Regions from separate parts of the Streptomyces sp. NPDC053076 genome, predicted to be linked through region 2. Evidence: riboswitches for the same ligand, from Rfam matches in the RefSeq annotation. Region 2 holds a riboswitch; the other holds the start of a gene.
What was found. Region 2 has a riboswitch for ZMP and ZTP ahead of ACIGYR_RS05275 (bifunctional 5,10-methylenetetrahydrofolate dehydrogenase/5,10-methenyltetrahydrofolate cyclohydrolase). Riboswitches for the same ligand answer to the same signal wherever they lie in the genome.

Region 1 (6,748 bases), on a different contig from region 2:
GCCAGGATCGAGTCCAGCGTCTCGGAGTCGTCCAGGTACTGCCGGGTGCGCTCCCGGAACGGCGTCACGAACTCGACCATGATGTCGGCGAGGTCGGTCTTGAGCGCGCCGTACATCTTGCCCTCGTAGTCCTGCTCCAGCTCGGCGATCGACTTGCCGGTGAGCGTGGAGTAGATGGTGAGCAGGTTGGAGACGCCCGGCTTGCTCTCGGTGTCGAAGCGGATCACCGTGTCGGTGTCGGTGACCGCGCTCTTGACCTTCTTGGCCGTGGTCTTCGGCTCGTCGAGGAGGTTGATGAGGCCCTTCGGCGTGGACGCCGACTTGCTCATCTTGATCGACGGGTCCTGGAGGTCGTAGATCTTCGCCGTCTCCCTGAGGATGTACGGCTTGGGGACGGTGAAGGTCTGGCCGAACCGGCCGTTGAACCGCTCCGCGAGATCGCGGGTCAGCTCGATGTGCTGACGCTGGTCCTCGCCGACGGGCACCTCGTGGGCCTGGTACAGCAGGATGTCCGCGACCTGGAGGATCGGGTACGTGAACAGGCCGACGGACGCCCGGTCGGCGCCCTGCTTGGCGGCCTTGTCCTTGAACTGGGTCATGCGGCCGGCCTCGCCGAAGCCGGTGAGGCAGTTCATGACCCAGGCCAGCTGGGCGTGCTCGGGGACATGGCTCTGCACGAAGAGGGTGCAGCGGTCCGGGTCGAGGCCGGCGGCCAGCAGCTGGGCGGCGGCGAGCCGGGTGTTGTCCCGCAGCTCCTTCGGGTCCTGCGCGACCGTGATCGCGTGCAGGTCGACGACCATGTAGAACGCGTCGTGTGACTCCTGCAGGGCCACCCACTGGCGGACGGCGCCGAGGTAGTTGCCGAGGTGGAACGAGCCGGCGGTGGGCTGGATTCCGGAGAGCACGCGAGGACGGTCAGCAGAGGCCATGTCCACCATTCTCGCAGAGGGCGCGGGTGGGGTCGGCCCGGGAACGGTGGGGGATCCCGGAGCGCGGGGGTCTGCCGGCCGGTGGGGGCCGTTCGCGCAGTTCCCCGCGCTCCTGGGCGGGCCGCCCCTGGCGGAAGCGCGCCCTTCGGCGGGCCGCCCCCAGCACAAGCGCGCGCCTGGGCGGGCCGCCCCTGGGGGGACCGGTCAGCCGAGGTCGACTTCGGGGTACAGCGGGAATCCGGCGACCAGGTCCGTGGCCCGCTGGGCGATCTCCCGCGCGACCTTCTCGTCCAGGACGTGGGCCGCCTTGGACGGGGCGCCCGACTTCGTGGTGCCCGGCTCGGTGGTGGAAAGGACGCGGTCGATCAGGGCCGCCACCTCGTCCATCTCGGCCGTGCCCAGGCCACGCGTGGTCAGGGCCGGGGTGCCGACGCGGATGCCGGAGGTGTACCAGGCGCCGTTCGGGTCGGCCGGGATGGCGTTGCGGTTGGTGACGATGCCCGAGTCGAGCAGGGCCGCCTCGGCCTGGCGGCCGGTGAGGCCGTAGGACGAGGCGACGTCGATCAGGTTGAGGTGGTTGTCGGTACCGCCGGTGACGAGCGTCGCGCCCCGGCGCATGAGGCCCTCGGCGAGGGCGCGGGAGTTGTCGACGATGCGCTGGGCGTAGCCCTGGAAGGCGGGCTGCCGGGCCTCGGCCAGGGCGACGGCCTTGGCCGCCATGACGTGCGGGAGCGGCCCGCCGAGGACCATCGGGCAGCCGCGGTCGACCTGGTCCTTGAGGGAGTCGTCGCACAGCACCATGCCGCCGCGCGGGCCGCGCAGGGACTTGTGGGTGGTGGTGGTGACGATCTGGGCGTGCGGGACCGGGTCGAAGTCGCCGGTGAGGACCTTGCCCGCGACCAGGCCGGCGAAGTGCGCCATGTCGACCATGAGGGTGGCGCCGACCTCGTCGGCGATCTCGCGCATGATCCGGAAGTTCACCAGACGGGGGTACGCGGAGTAGCCGGCGACGATGATCAGCGGCTTGAAGTCGCGGGCCTGGGCGCGCAGGGCCTCGTAGTCGATGAGGCCGGTGGCCGGGTCGGTGCCGTAGGAGCGCTGGTCGAACATCTTGCCGGAGATGTTCGGGCGGAAGCCGTGGGTGAGGTGGCCGCCGGCGTCCAGGGACATGCCGAGCATGCGCTGGTTGCCGAATGCCTGGCGCAGCTCGGCCCAGTCGGCCTCGGTGAGGTCGTTGACCTGGCGGACGCCGGTCTTCTCCAGGAAGGGGGCCTCGACGCGGTCGGCGAGGACGGCCCAGAAGGCGACGAGGTTGGCGTCGATGCCGGAGTGCGGCTGGACGTAGGCGTGGCGGGCGCCGAAGAGCTCGCGGGCGTGCTCGGCGGCGAGGGCCTCGACGGTGTCGACGTTGCGGCAGCCGGCGTAGAAGCGGCGGCCGACGGTGCCCTCGGCGTACTTGTCGCTGAACCAGTTGCCCATGGCGAGCAGGGTCGCTGGGGAGGCGTAGTTCTCGGAGGCGATCAGCTTGAGCATCTCGCGCTGGTCGGCGACCTCCTGGCCGATGGCGTCGGCGACGCGCGGTTCGACGGCACGGATCACGTCGAGCGCGGCGCGGAAGGCGGTGGACTCGGTGGAGAGAGGGGCGGCGTTCTCGGGCATCGGGGACCTCCGGACGGTGTGCGTGCAGCATTCACGTTCGGCCCAGGCGCACGGCACTCTTCCCGCTCGGGCCGCTCCCTGATGGTCCGTCCCATCCCAGCGCGCCAGTCACGGCCCGCACGTCAGCCTACCCGGCGCGCCGGACGCGGCCACGCGGCGGGGAGCCGCATGTCGGTCACGGGCCGCGTCCACCGCGCGAGCGAGGATGGGAAGGGGGTCACCGTCGTCTCCGGGAGTACCCGTGACCGCTGCTGCGGACCTCATCGCCACCGCCGACGCGCACTGCGCGCCCACGTACCGTCCGCTGCCGGTGGTGATCGCCACCGGGGAGGGGGCGTGGCTGACGGACGTGGCGGGGCGGCGGTATCTGGATCTGCTGGCCGGTTACTCGGCGCTGAACTTCGGGCACGGCAACCGGCGGCTGGTCGAGGCGGCCCGGCGGCAGCTGGACCGGGTGACGCTGACCTCCCGCGCCTTCTACCACGACCGGTTCGCCGCCTTCTGCGCCGAGCTGGCGGAGTTGTGCGGGATGGAGATGGTGCTGCCGGCGAGCACGGGAGCGGAGGCGGTGGAGAGCGCGGTGAAGACGGCCCGGAAGTGGGGGTACCGGGTGAAGGGGGTGCCCGCGGAGATGGCGAAGATCGTGGTGGCGGGCGGCAACTTCCACGGCCGTACGACGACGGTGATCAGCTTCTCGACGGATCCGGAGGCGCGGGCGGACTTCGGGCCCTACACGCCGGGGTTCCAGATCGTGCCGTACGGCGATCTGACGGCGATGCGGGAGGCGCTGACGGAGAACACCGTCGCGGTGCTGCTGGAGCCGATCCAGGGTGAGTCCGGGGTGATCGTGCCGCCGGCCGGTTATCTGGCGGGGGTGCGGGAGCTGACGCGCGAGCGGAACGTCCTCTTCGTCGCCGACGAGGTGCAGTCGGGCCTCGGCCGTACCGGCCGGACCTTCGCGTGCGAGCACGAGGGCGTGGTGCCGGACATGTACGTCCTGGGCAAGGCGCTGGGCGGCGGCATCGTGCCGGTGTCGGCGGTGGTGTCGAGCGCGGCGGTGCTCGGGGTCTTCCGGCCGGGTGAGCACGGGTCGACGTTCGGCGGGAATCCGCTGGCCTGTGCGGTGGCGCTGGAGGTGATCGCGATGCTGCGGACCGGCGAGTACCAGGAGCGGGCGGCCCGGCTGGGCGAGCGGCTGCACCGGCTGCTGGGCGACCTGTCCGGCACCGGCAGGGTGACGGCGGTGCGGGGGCGTGGGCTGTGGGCCGGGGTGGACGTCTCCCCGGCGGCCGGGACCGGGCAGGAGATCTCCGAACGGCTGCTGGCCCGTGGGGTCCTGGTCAAGGACACCCACGGGTCGACCGTGCGGATCGGCCCGCCGCTGGTGATCGGCGAGGAGGACCTGGAGTGGGGGGTGGAGCAGCTGCGGGCGGTGCTGGCCGGGGCGTGATCAGCGCAGCGGGATGTCGGTGCCGTGCTCGTCGGCGGGCCGGGGTCCGAAGATGCGCCGGTCGGCCTCGCGGATGGGCACGTCGTCGATGCTGGCCTCGCGTCGGCGCATCAGGCCGTGCTCGTCGAACTCCCACAGTTCGTTGCCGTAGCTGCGCCACCACTGGCCGGCGGAGTCATGGCACTCGTACTGGAAGCGGACGGCGATGCGGTCGCCGTGGAAGTCCCAGAGGCTCTTGCGCAGCGCGTAGTCCAGTTCGCGCTGCCACTTCTCGGTCAGGAAGGTGACGATCTCCGCGCGGCCGGTGACGAACCGGTCGCGGTTGCGCCAGACGGAGTCCGGTGTGTAGGCCAGGGCGACCCGGTGGGGGTCGCGGGTGTTCCAGGCGTCCTCGGCCGCCTGCACCTTCTGGCGGGCGGTTTCCAGGGTGAACGGCGGGTAGGGCGGGCGGCCTTCGGGCACGGCGACCTCCTGAGGTCGAGAACGAGCGTTCTCCATCGATGCGACTAAGGTAGAGAACGATCGTTCTCGTCGTCAAGGAGCCACGGATGCCCGCCCCGATCACCGAGGAACAGAACCGCCTGGACCGCGAAGCGCTCCTGGACGCGGCGGAGACGCTCTTCTACGCGCACGGCATCCAGGCGGTCGGCATGGACCGGGTCCGGGAGGCGTCCGGACTGCCCCTGAAGCGGATCTACCGGCTCTTCGCGACCAAGGAGGACCTCGTGGTCGCCGTGCTCCGGCGGCGCGACCGGCGCTGGCGCGCGAGCCTGACCGCCCACGTGGAGAGCGTCCCGGACCCGCGCGAGCGGGTGCTCGCGGTCTTCGACTGGCTCGCCGCGTGGTTCGCCGAGCCCGGCTTCCGCGGCTGCGCCTGGATCAACGCCCACGGTGAACTCGGCGCGTCCTGCGAGCGGGTCCTGGCCGAGGTCCGGTCCCACAAGCGGGCCTTCCATGACCAGCTCACCGCCTGGGTGCGCGCCACCGGCGTACCGGTGGCCGAACCGGTGTACCTGCTCGCCGAGGGAGCCATCGTCACGGCCGGCGTCGACGCCGACCCCGCCCCCGCCGGCCGGGCACGGGCGGCCGTCGAGAGGCTGCTCGGGGACCGGACCGGCGGCTAGAGGATCACATGCGGCAGGAAGCGGGCGTACTCGTCCGTGATCAGACCCGTGGACTCGCGGATGCCGAGCCCGGCCGACTCGTCGCGGACGACCCAGGCGCCCAGGACGACGTGGTTGCCGTCGAAGGCGGGCAGGGGGGCCAACTGCTGGTAGCAGCAGGGCTCGTCACGCAGGACGGGCGGCGATCCCGGCTCGTGCACGGTGACGCCCTCGCCCTCGCGGCCGAGCAGGGGCTTGGCGACGTAGCCGGCCGACTCGGCCAGCTCGCGGGGGCCGTCCAGGTAGGCGGGGAGGAGGTTCGGGTGCCCGGGGTACAGCTCCCAGAGGATCGCCAGCAGGGCCTTGTTGCTGAGCAGCATCTTCCAGGCGGGCTCGATCCACAGGGTGCTGCCGGTGCCACCGCCGTTGTCCAGGGTGTCCAGGACGTGCCCGCCGAAGACGTCGGTGGTGAGCCACTCCCAGGGGTAGAGCTTGAAGATGCCGCGGATGAAGCGGAGCCGGTTGTCGACGAAGCGGCCGGAGAGGGTGTCCCAGCCGATCTCCTCGACGGCGAGCCAGTCGGTGGCGAGGCCGGCCTGCTCGGCGGTCTCCTTCAGATAGGCGACCGTCATCAGGTCCTCGCCGAGTTCGTCGGCGGCGGAGTGGGCGAAGTGCAGCGGGCTGCCGGCAGGCAGCAGGGCGGCCTGCGCGCGCCAGGCGTCGACGAGCCGTTCGTGCAGGGAGTTCCACTGGTCCGCGCCGGGGAAACGCTCCTCCATCCAGAACCACTGCGGGGAGGCGGCCTCAACCAGCGAGGTGGGGGTGTCGGCGTTGTACTCCAGCAGCTTCGCCGGGCCCGTGCCGTCGTAGCGCAGGTCGAAACGGCCGTAGACGGAGGGGAGTTCGGCACGGCGCCGCCACGCCTCGGTGACCGCGTCGGCCACCCGCGGGTCGGTGATGCCGAGGTCGGCGAGCCGGTCCTCGGCCACCATGTGCCCGGCCGCCGTGAGGCACATGCGGTGCAGCTCCTCGACGGTCTCCTCCAGCGCCTCGACCTCGTCCAGGGAGAAGACGTAGTAGGCGCTCTCGTCCCAGTAGGGGCGCAGGGAACCGTCGGGCTGCCGGGTGAGCGGATAGACGAGCCCCTGCTCCTCGACGGTCCGCTGCCAGCCTGGACGAGGGGTGATGGTACGGCGTTCCATGTGTGTGCTCCGGTCAGCCGCCGGAGCTGCCCTTGCCGCCGCCGAAGCCGCCGCGGTGGACCCCGCTTCCGCCGTGGTGGTCGTCGTCGTCCGAGGATCCGCCGCCCGAACCCCCGCCGGACTTGGTGAAAGAGCCGCCGTCGGCCCAGCCGCCCTGCTCCTTGCCCCCGTAGTACCAGGCTCCGTCGGGCTGCTTCGACAGACCCTTCTTCACCGGCTTCTTCTTCCCCGTCGACGTTCCGGACCCGCCGGTGGTCTTGCAGCTCTTGTCGGCGACGACCTTGTAGCCCTTGTCGAGGCGGTAGCTGTCGCGGTCGACGCAGCGCTTGTCCGGATCGGACGAGCAGGCGGTGAGCGCGGTGGCCAGCAGACCGACGCTGCCGAGGACGACCGTGCCGGAACGGA
Region 2 (6,748 bases):
CTACGGCGGCCGGTCCGCGGCGGAACGGCAGGCCGAGCGGCGCCGCCGCTTCCTGGACGCGGCGCTGCAACTGTTCGGCGACGCACCCGGCTACCGGGGCACCACGGTCGCCGCGCTGAGCCAGGCGGCGGGCCTGTCCACCCGCCAGTTCTACGAGGAGTTCCGCACCCTGGAGGACGTCCTCGCCGCGCTCCACCTCCAGGTCAACGGCTGGGCCGAACGGGCCGTCGTGGCCGCGCTCGCCGGCGCGGACGGTCTGCCGCTGGCCGACCGCGTCGCCGTGCTCTTCACGGCCTACGCCCACGACGTCACCTCCGACCCACGCCGCAGCCGCATCGCCTTCGTGGAGATCATCGGCGTCAGCGCCCGGCTGGAGGAGCAGCGCCTCGCCCGACGGGCCCGCTGGGTCGACCTCATCCGCGCCGAGGCGGATGCGGCCGTGGCCCGCGGGGAGGCGGCGCCACGCGACTACCGCCTGGCGGCCACGGCCTTCATCGGCAGCGTCAACGGCCTGTTGCACGACTGGACCGCCGGCTGGGTGGACGCCACGCTGGACGAGGTGGTGGACGAGCTGGTCAGGCTGCTGCTGGGGATGCTCCGGCCGGAGGGCTGGCGACCGGGAGACCAGTGACCCCAGGGGCCGGGTTGCCGGGCCGCGCAGGTCAGCGGGGACGGGAGCCGCTCGGCGCGCGGGATAGGGCCGGAACTGGTGTGCTGGGTGTGGGGGCTGTCGTACCGTTCTCGGAGAGTGTCATGAGTACCTATCGAGCCGCGCAGGTGACCGCTCCGAACGGCACCTTCAAGCTGGTCGAGCGTGAGGTCCAGCAGCCGGGGCCCGGACACGTCAGGATCGCCGTGGAAGCGTGCGGGGTCTGCCACAGTGACGCTCTCTTCGTGAGCGGCGGGCTACCGGGCGTGTCGTTCCCGGAGGTGCCCGGGCACGAGATCGCCGGGCGCATCGAGGAGCTGGGCGACGGTGTGCAGGAGCGTGGCTGGCAGGCCGGCGACCGGGTGGCCGTCGGCTGGTTCGGCGGCAGCTGCGGCCACTGCAAGCCCTGCCGCGAGGGCGACTTCATCGTCTGCCGGAACCTCAAGGTTCCCGGCTGGACCTATGACGGGGGCTTCGGCGAGAAGGTGATCGCACCCGTCGACGCGCTGGCCCGCATCCCCGAGGGGCTGGCGGCGAGCGATGCCGGGCCGATGGCCTGCGCGGGCGTGACCACGTTCAACGGGCTACGGCGCAGCTCCGCCCGGCCGGGCGACCTGGTCGCGGTCCTCGGTCTCGGCGGTCTGGGACACCTCGGGGTGCAGTACGCGGTCGCGATGGGCTTCGAGACCGTGGGGATCGCCCGGGGCCCCGCGAAGGCCGACTTCGCCAAGCAACTGGGCGCCCACCACTACATCGACAGCACCTCCGGCACCCCGGTCGCCGAGGCGCTCCAGTCCCTCGGCGGTGCCGGAGTCGTCCTGGCCACCGCGGGGAACTCCGAGGCCATCACGGCCACGGTGGACGGTCTGGCCCCGCGCGGCGAACTGGTGGCCATCGGCGCGGACACCACGCCGCTCGGCATCAGCCCGGCCCAGTTGCTCATGACCGGCCGTGTCGTGCGCGGCCACCCCTCCGGCACCTCGCAGGACGTGGAGGACACCATGGCCTTCAGCGCCCTGCACGGCATCCGCCCCATGACCGAGATCGTGCCGCTGGACGACGCGGACGGCGCGTACCAGAAGATGCTCTCCGGCGGCGCCCGTTTCCGGATGGTGCTCAGCACGGGCTGACCCCACGTCAGAATCCGTTCGGCGACCTGCCGGCCGGCATGGTCAGCCGGCCAGCCGGTCGAGCGCGGTGAGGACCGGCGCGGTGCCGTCCTCCTCCCGGATGCGGGCCCCCAGGGCATGGGCGCGCCGCCGGTACCCCGCGTCCCGCGTGGCCCGCACGAGGGCCGAGGCCAGCGCGTCCACGGTCAGGCGGCGCAGCGGTACGACGGCCGGGGCGACGCCCAGGGCGACCAGCCGGGCCGACCAGAATCCCGCGTCGAACTGGACCGGGACCGGCACGGCCGGCACCCCGGCGCGCAGCCCTGCCGCCGTGGTGCCCGCTCCCGCGTGGTGGATCACGGCGGCCATCCGTCCGAAGAGCGCCGAGTGCGGCACCTCGCCGATGGTCAGCATGTCGTCGCCGTCGGCCGCGAGCCCGCCCCAGCCGCGCTGGATCACCCCGCGCAGCCCGGCCCGGCGCAGCGCCGCCACCACCCGCGCGCTGAGCAGCCGGGCGTCCGGCACGGTGGCGCTGCCCAGCCCGACGAAGACCGGCGGCGGGCCGGCGTCGAGGAACTCCTCCACCACCCCCGGAAGCCGTGCCCCGGTGTCGTAGGGCCACCAGTAGCCGCTCACCTCCAGACCCGCCCGCCAGTCACCGGGCCGGGGGACCACCAGGGGACTGAAACCGTGGTGCACCGGCCAGTGCCGCCGCTCCCGCGCCCGCCGCGCGGCACCGGTGCGTACCCGCGGAAGGCCGAGCCGCTCACGCACGGCGGGTACGGTACCGGCGAAGACCTGCTCCACGGCCAGGCTCACCCCCTGCCCGGCCAGATGGTTGACCGGCCCGCCCCAGGCGCCGCCGCCGAGCACCGGCGGGGCGAACTCCCGTGTGGCGGCGACGGGTTGCAGATAGACACCGAGACTCGGCAGCCGCAGCCCCTCGGCGATCGCATGCCCGAGCGGAGCCAGGGAGGCGGACAGCAGCAGGACGTCGCTGCGGTGTGCCGCGGCGAGCAGGGCCTCGGTCAGCTGTCCGGCCGTGCGCCGGGCCAGGTCCCCCAGCCGCAGCAGCTTCCCGGCGCCGCTCGTGCTGCGGCCCAGTCCCCGGCCTCGCGGGGACCGGAGTTCCGCCAGTGGATCCACCGGCAGCGCGTGGAACCGCACCGCCGAACCCGTCACCAGCGGCTCGAAGCGGCCGTGGGTGACCAGGGTGACCTCGTGCCCGGCCAGGGCGAGCCGGTGCCCGAGACCGGTGTAGGGGGCGGCGTCGCCCCGGGATCCCGCCGTCATGATCGCAACGCGCACGACGGCCAGTATGACGGCCTCGCGCTCCAATGCGCCTCGACGGCCCTTTCCGTACGCCGCCGGACGCGGCCGTTGACCTCACGGCCCTGGGCGGCGACCGACACCACCAGTGCCGCCGCCAGCAGCGTGCATCCCAGCACACGGCAGGCCGGCAAACGTCGGCGCAGCGCCCGGTAACGGGACTCGTACGCCGTGCGCAGTTCCTGCGCCCGCTCGGCCGTGCGAGCCCAGCGGCGTCCGGCGCATGCTGATCATGGCCCCGTCCACCGGAGCGGTGCTGGGCCTGGAGATGACCGCCGCCAAGGCCGAACCCGAGTACGGCCTCAAGGCCGGGGACGTGATGCAGTACGCCGCCTGGATGCGCTGAGCCGCCGGGGGCCGGGCCGCTGTGCGCTGAACGGCTGTCTGCTGAGCCGCTGTGCGCTGAACGGCCGCGTGCTGAGACGCTGTGCGCCGAACCGCTATGCGCTGAGCAGTTGTGCGCCGAGCTGCCGGGCGGCGGCCTCGACGGTCTGCTCCAGCAGCGTGGCGATCGTCATCGGACCCACCCCGCCCGGCACCGGCGTGATCAGCGCGGCCCGTTCCACGGCGGAGTCGAAGTCGACGTCGCCCACGTTCCCCGCGTTGTAGCCCGCGTCGATCACGACCGCGCCCGGCTTGATGTCCTGCCCCCCGATCAGCCGCGGCCGGCCGACCGCGGCGACGACGATGTCGGCCTCGCGGACCGCCGCCGACAGGTCCCGGGTGCGCGAGTGGCAGTACGTGACGGTCGCGTCCCGGGCCAGCAGCAGCATGCCCACCGGCTTGCCGAGGATCGCGCTGCGGCCCACCACCACGGCCCGCTTCCCGGCCGGGTCGACGCCGTACTCGTCCAGCAGCCGCAGGATGCCGCCCGGCGTGCAGGAGACGAAGCCCGGCAGTCCGAAGCTCATCGTGGCGAACGAGGCGAAGGTGACACCGTCCACGTCCTTCTCCGGCGCGATCGCCTCGAACGCGGCCCGCTCGTCGATGTGGCCGCCCATCGGGTGCTGCAGCAGTATGCCGTGCACACCCGGGTCGGCCGACAAGTCGCGCAGTGTGCCGACGAGTTCGGCGGTGGACGTGGCCGCGGGCAGAGCCACGTGACGCGACTCGATGCCGGCCTTGCGGCAGCGGTTCTGCTTCATGCGGACGTACGTCACGGACGCCGGGTCCTCGCCGACCAGCACGGTCGCCAGACACGGTGCCGTCCCGGTCCGCTCGGTGAGACCGGCGGCCTGCCGCGCGGTGTTCTCGACGATGCGACGGGCGAGCGCGGTGCTGTCCATCAGACGGGCCTGAGTCATGCTGCACACTCCTGAGCTGGATCGATTCTCCTCGCCCAGGCGCGCGGCAATCACCACGGACCGCTCCCCGGTGGTGCTCCACCTCAGCGCCAGTCACGGCCCGCGTACAGCGTAGCCGAGCGTTCCTACGACCCTCGTACCCCCCGCCCGGACCCGCATCGGTGAGGGACGCCTCCGGCGTGCCCGGCGAGTACGGCCGGCACCGGAAAGGTCCAGGCCGGCCGTGAGGTGGCCCGGACCCGCGGCACGCTCCCGGCGCCGCCGTACCGGGCCGGGTGTCCTACTCGTCCCAGGCCTGGATGATGAGCTGATCGGCGATCTTGCCGTCCCGCAGGGTGAGCATCGACTCGGCGAGCACCCGGGTGCCGTCCCCGTACTCGCACGACTCGCTGTAGGCGACTTGGTCACCCTGGACCACGCACCTGTCCAGCTTGTGGGTCATGTCGCGGCTGTAGACGTCGTCCAGCAACTCGGCGATCTGGCCGCGGCCGTGCAGGACCGTGGGGTGACTCGGCTGGTTGTTGCGGTCGACGATGCGGATCTCCGCGTCGTCCGTGTAGAGGGACAGCAGGGTGTTGCCGGTGTTCCCCTCTATGCCCCGGCGCAGTGTCTCGGTGTCGAAAGCGGATCCCGCCGTGGTACCCATGGTGACCTCCTTCAGGTGCCCGCGGCCGTCCGGGGGCGGGCCGCGCGGGTCCCCGTCTTCGAGACTCCTCCGCCCCGGCGGGCTCGGCAAGCGCAGCCGCTGCGCTCCGCCTCACAGGTGAGCGCGTCCCGCCGCCCGTGTCCGGCCGGGGCCCGGAGCCATTGCCGAGGACATGATGCCAACGTCGCCGCCCTCGGTCTCGCCGCCGGGGTCACCGGTCTTGCCGCGCCGCCGGCGAACGCGGCCGACGCGAGCGCACCGGACACCGGGAAGATCAGTCCCATGGCCGTGCTCGAATCGCTCACCGTCAGCGACATCCCGGCCGAGTACGAGGCCGGGGTCCCGCGGGTCTCCGAGCAGGCGGGGGCGCTGAACCAGGTGAACGAGCTGAACCGGCTCAACGAGCTGTGGCAGGTCGCCGGTCTGGTGGCGCCCGTGACGGGCCTGCTGCCGGCCGTCGAGGCCTGACCCGCCGCCGGACCCGAGGGCCGTCCCGGCAGGGGCGGCCCTCACCGCTGCCAGGGCGGAGGGGGAGGCGGGTGAGCGGGTCTCGTCGCGGACGACCCCGGTATTCGTCCCCAACTCCCGCACGCCGGCGGAAGGATCCATGATCGCGGGTGGCGGAAAGATCCACGATCACCGTCGTGGTCCGTCCCGCTACCGAGCGGTCGCGCGTAGGGTCGGCGGCGAAGGCAATCGAAGAAGGGACCAGACCATGGCGCAGGAAGTACGCGGCGTGATCGCACCGGGCAAGGACGAGCCCCTACGGGTCGAGACGATCGTGGTGCCGGACCCCGGGCCCGGCGAAGCCGTCGTACGCGTCCAGGCATGCGGGGTCTGTCACACCGATCTGCACTACAAGCAGGGCGGCATCTCGGACGACTTCCCCTTCCTGCTCGGCCACGAGGCCGCCGGTGTCGTGGAGTCAGTCGGTGAGGGCGTCACCGACATCGCCCCCGGCGACTTCGTCGTCCTCAACTGGCGTGCCGTGTGCGGCCAGTGCCGGGCCTGCCTGCGCGGGCGGCCCTGGTACTGCTTCAACACCCACAACGCCCGGCAGAAGATGACGCTCGCCGCCACCGGGCAGGAGCTCTCCCCGGCCCTCGGTATCGGCGCCTTCGCCGAGAAGACGCTGGTGGCGGCCGGGCAGTGCACCAAGGTCGACCCGGCCGTCTCCCCGGCCGTCGCGGGTCTCCTCGGCTGCGGGGTGATGGCCGGCCTCGGCGCGGCGATCAACACCGGGAACGTCGGCCGGGGCGACTCGGTCGCCGTCATCGGCTGCGGCGGTGTCGGCGGCGCGGCGGTCGCCGGAGCGAACCTCGCCGGCGCGGCGAAGATCATCGCCGTGGACATCGACGACCGCAAGCTCGCCAAGGCCCGCGGCCTGGGCGCCACCCACACCGTCAACTCCAAGGAGACCGACCCGGTCGAGGCGATCCGCGAGCTGACCGGCGGCTTCGGCGCCGACGTCGTCATCGAGGCCGTCGGCCGCCCCGAGACCTACAAGCAGGCTTTCTACGCCCGCGACCTCGCCGGCACCGTCGTCCTCGTCGGCGTCCCCACCCCCGAGATGAAGCTCGAACTGCCCCTGCTGGACGTCTTCGGACGCGGCGGCGCCCTGAAGTCCAGCTGGTACGGCGACTGTCTGCCCAGCCGCGACTTCCCCATGCTGATCGACCTGCACCTGCAAGGCCGCCTGCCGCTCGACGCG

Region 1: it holds a riboswitch for ZMP and ZTP, as region 2 does, so the genes downstream of both, ACIGYR_RS25610 (glycine hydroxymethyltransferase) here and ACIGYR_RS05275 (bifunctional 5,10-methylenetetrahydrofolate dehydrogenase/5,10-methenyltetrahydrofolate cyclohydrolase) in region 2, are expected to answer to the same signal.

The regions. Positions count from the first base shown of each region.
Region 1 is NZ_JBITZL010000006.1:359,754-366,501, reverse strand. It holds gene trpS (tryptophan--tRNA ligase) at 1-938, opposite strand, end outside; gene ACIGYR_RS25610 (glycine hydroxymethyltransferase) at 1,134-2,588, opposite strand; ZMP/ZTP riboswitch at 2,622-2,710, opposite strand; gene rocD (ornithine--oxo-acid transaminase) at 2,794-4,038, shown strand; gene ACIGYR_RS25600 (nuclear transport factor 2 family protein) at 4,039-4,500, opposite strand; gene ACIGYR_RS25595 (TetR/AcrR family transcriptional regulator) at 4,587-5,162, shown strand; gene ACIGYR_RS25590 (glutathionylspermidine synthase family protein) at 5,159-6,343, opposite strand; gene ACIGYR_RS25585 (hypothetical protein) at 6,357-6,748, opposite strand, start outside.
Region 2 is NZ_JBITZL010000001.1:1,317,800-1,324,547, forward strand. It holds gene ACIGYR_RS05255 (TetR/AcrR family transcriptional regulator) at 1-631, shown strand, start outside; gene ACIGYR_RS05260 (alcohol dehydrogenase catalytic domain-containing protein) at 754-1,779, shown strand; gene ACIGYR_RS05265 (glycosyltransferase) at 1,822-3,051, opposite strand; gene ACIGYR_RS05270 (hypothetical protein) at 3,311-3,433, shown strand; gene ACIGYR_RS05275 (bifunctional 5,10-methylenetetrahydrofolate dehydrogenase/5,10-methenyltetrahydrofolate cyclohydrolase) at 3,528-4,391, opposite strand; ZMP/ZTP riboswitch at 4,418-4,498, opposite strand; gene ACIGYR_RS05280 (nuclear transport factor 2 family protein) at 4,672-5,037, opposite strand; gene ACIGYR_RS05285 (hypothetical protein) at 5,320-5,505, shown strand; gene ACIGYR_RS05290 (S-(hydroxymethyl)mycothiol dehydrogenase) at 5,753-6,748, shown strand, end outside.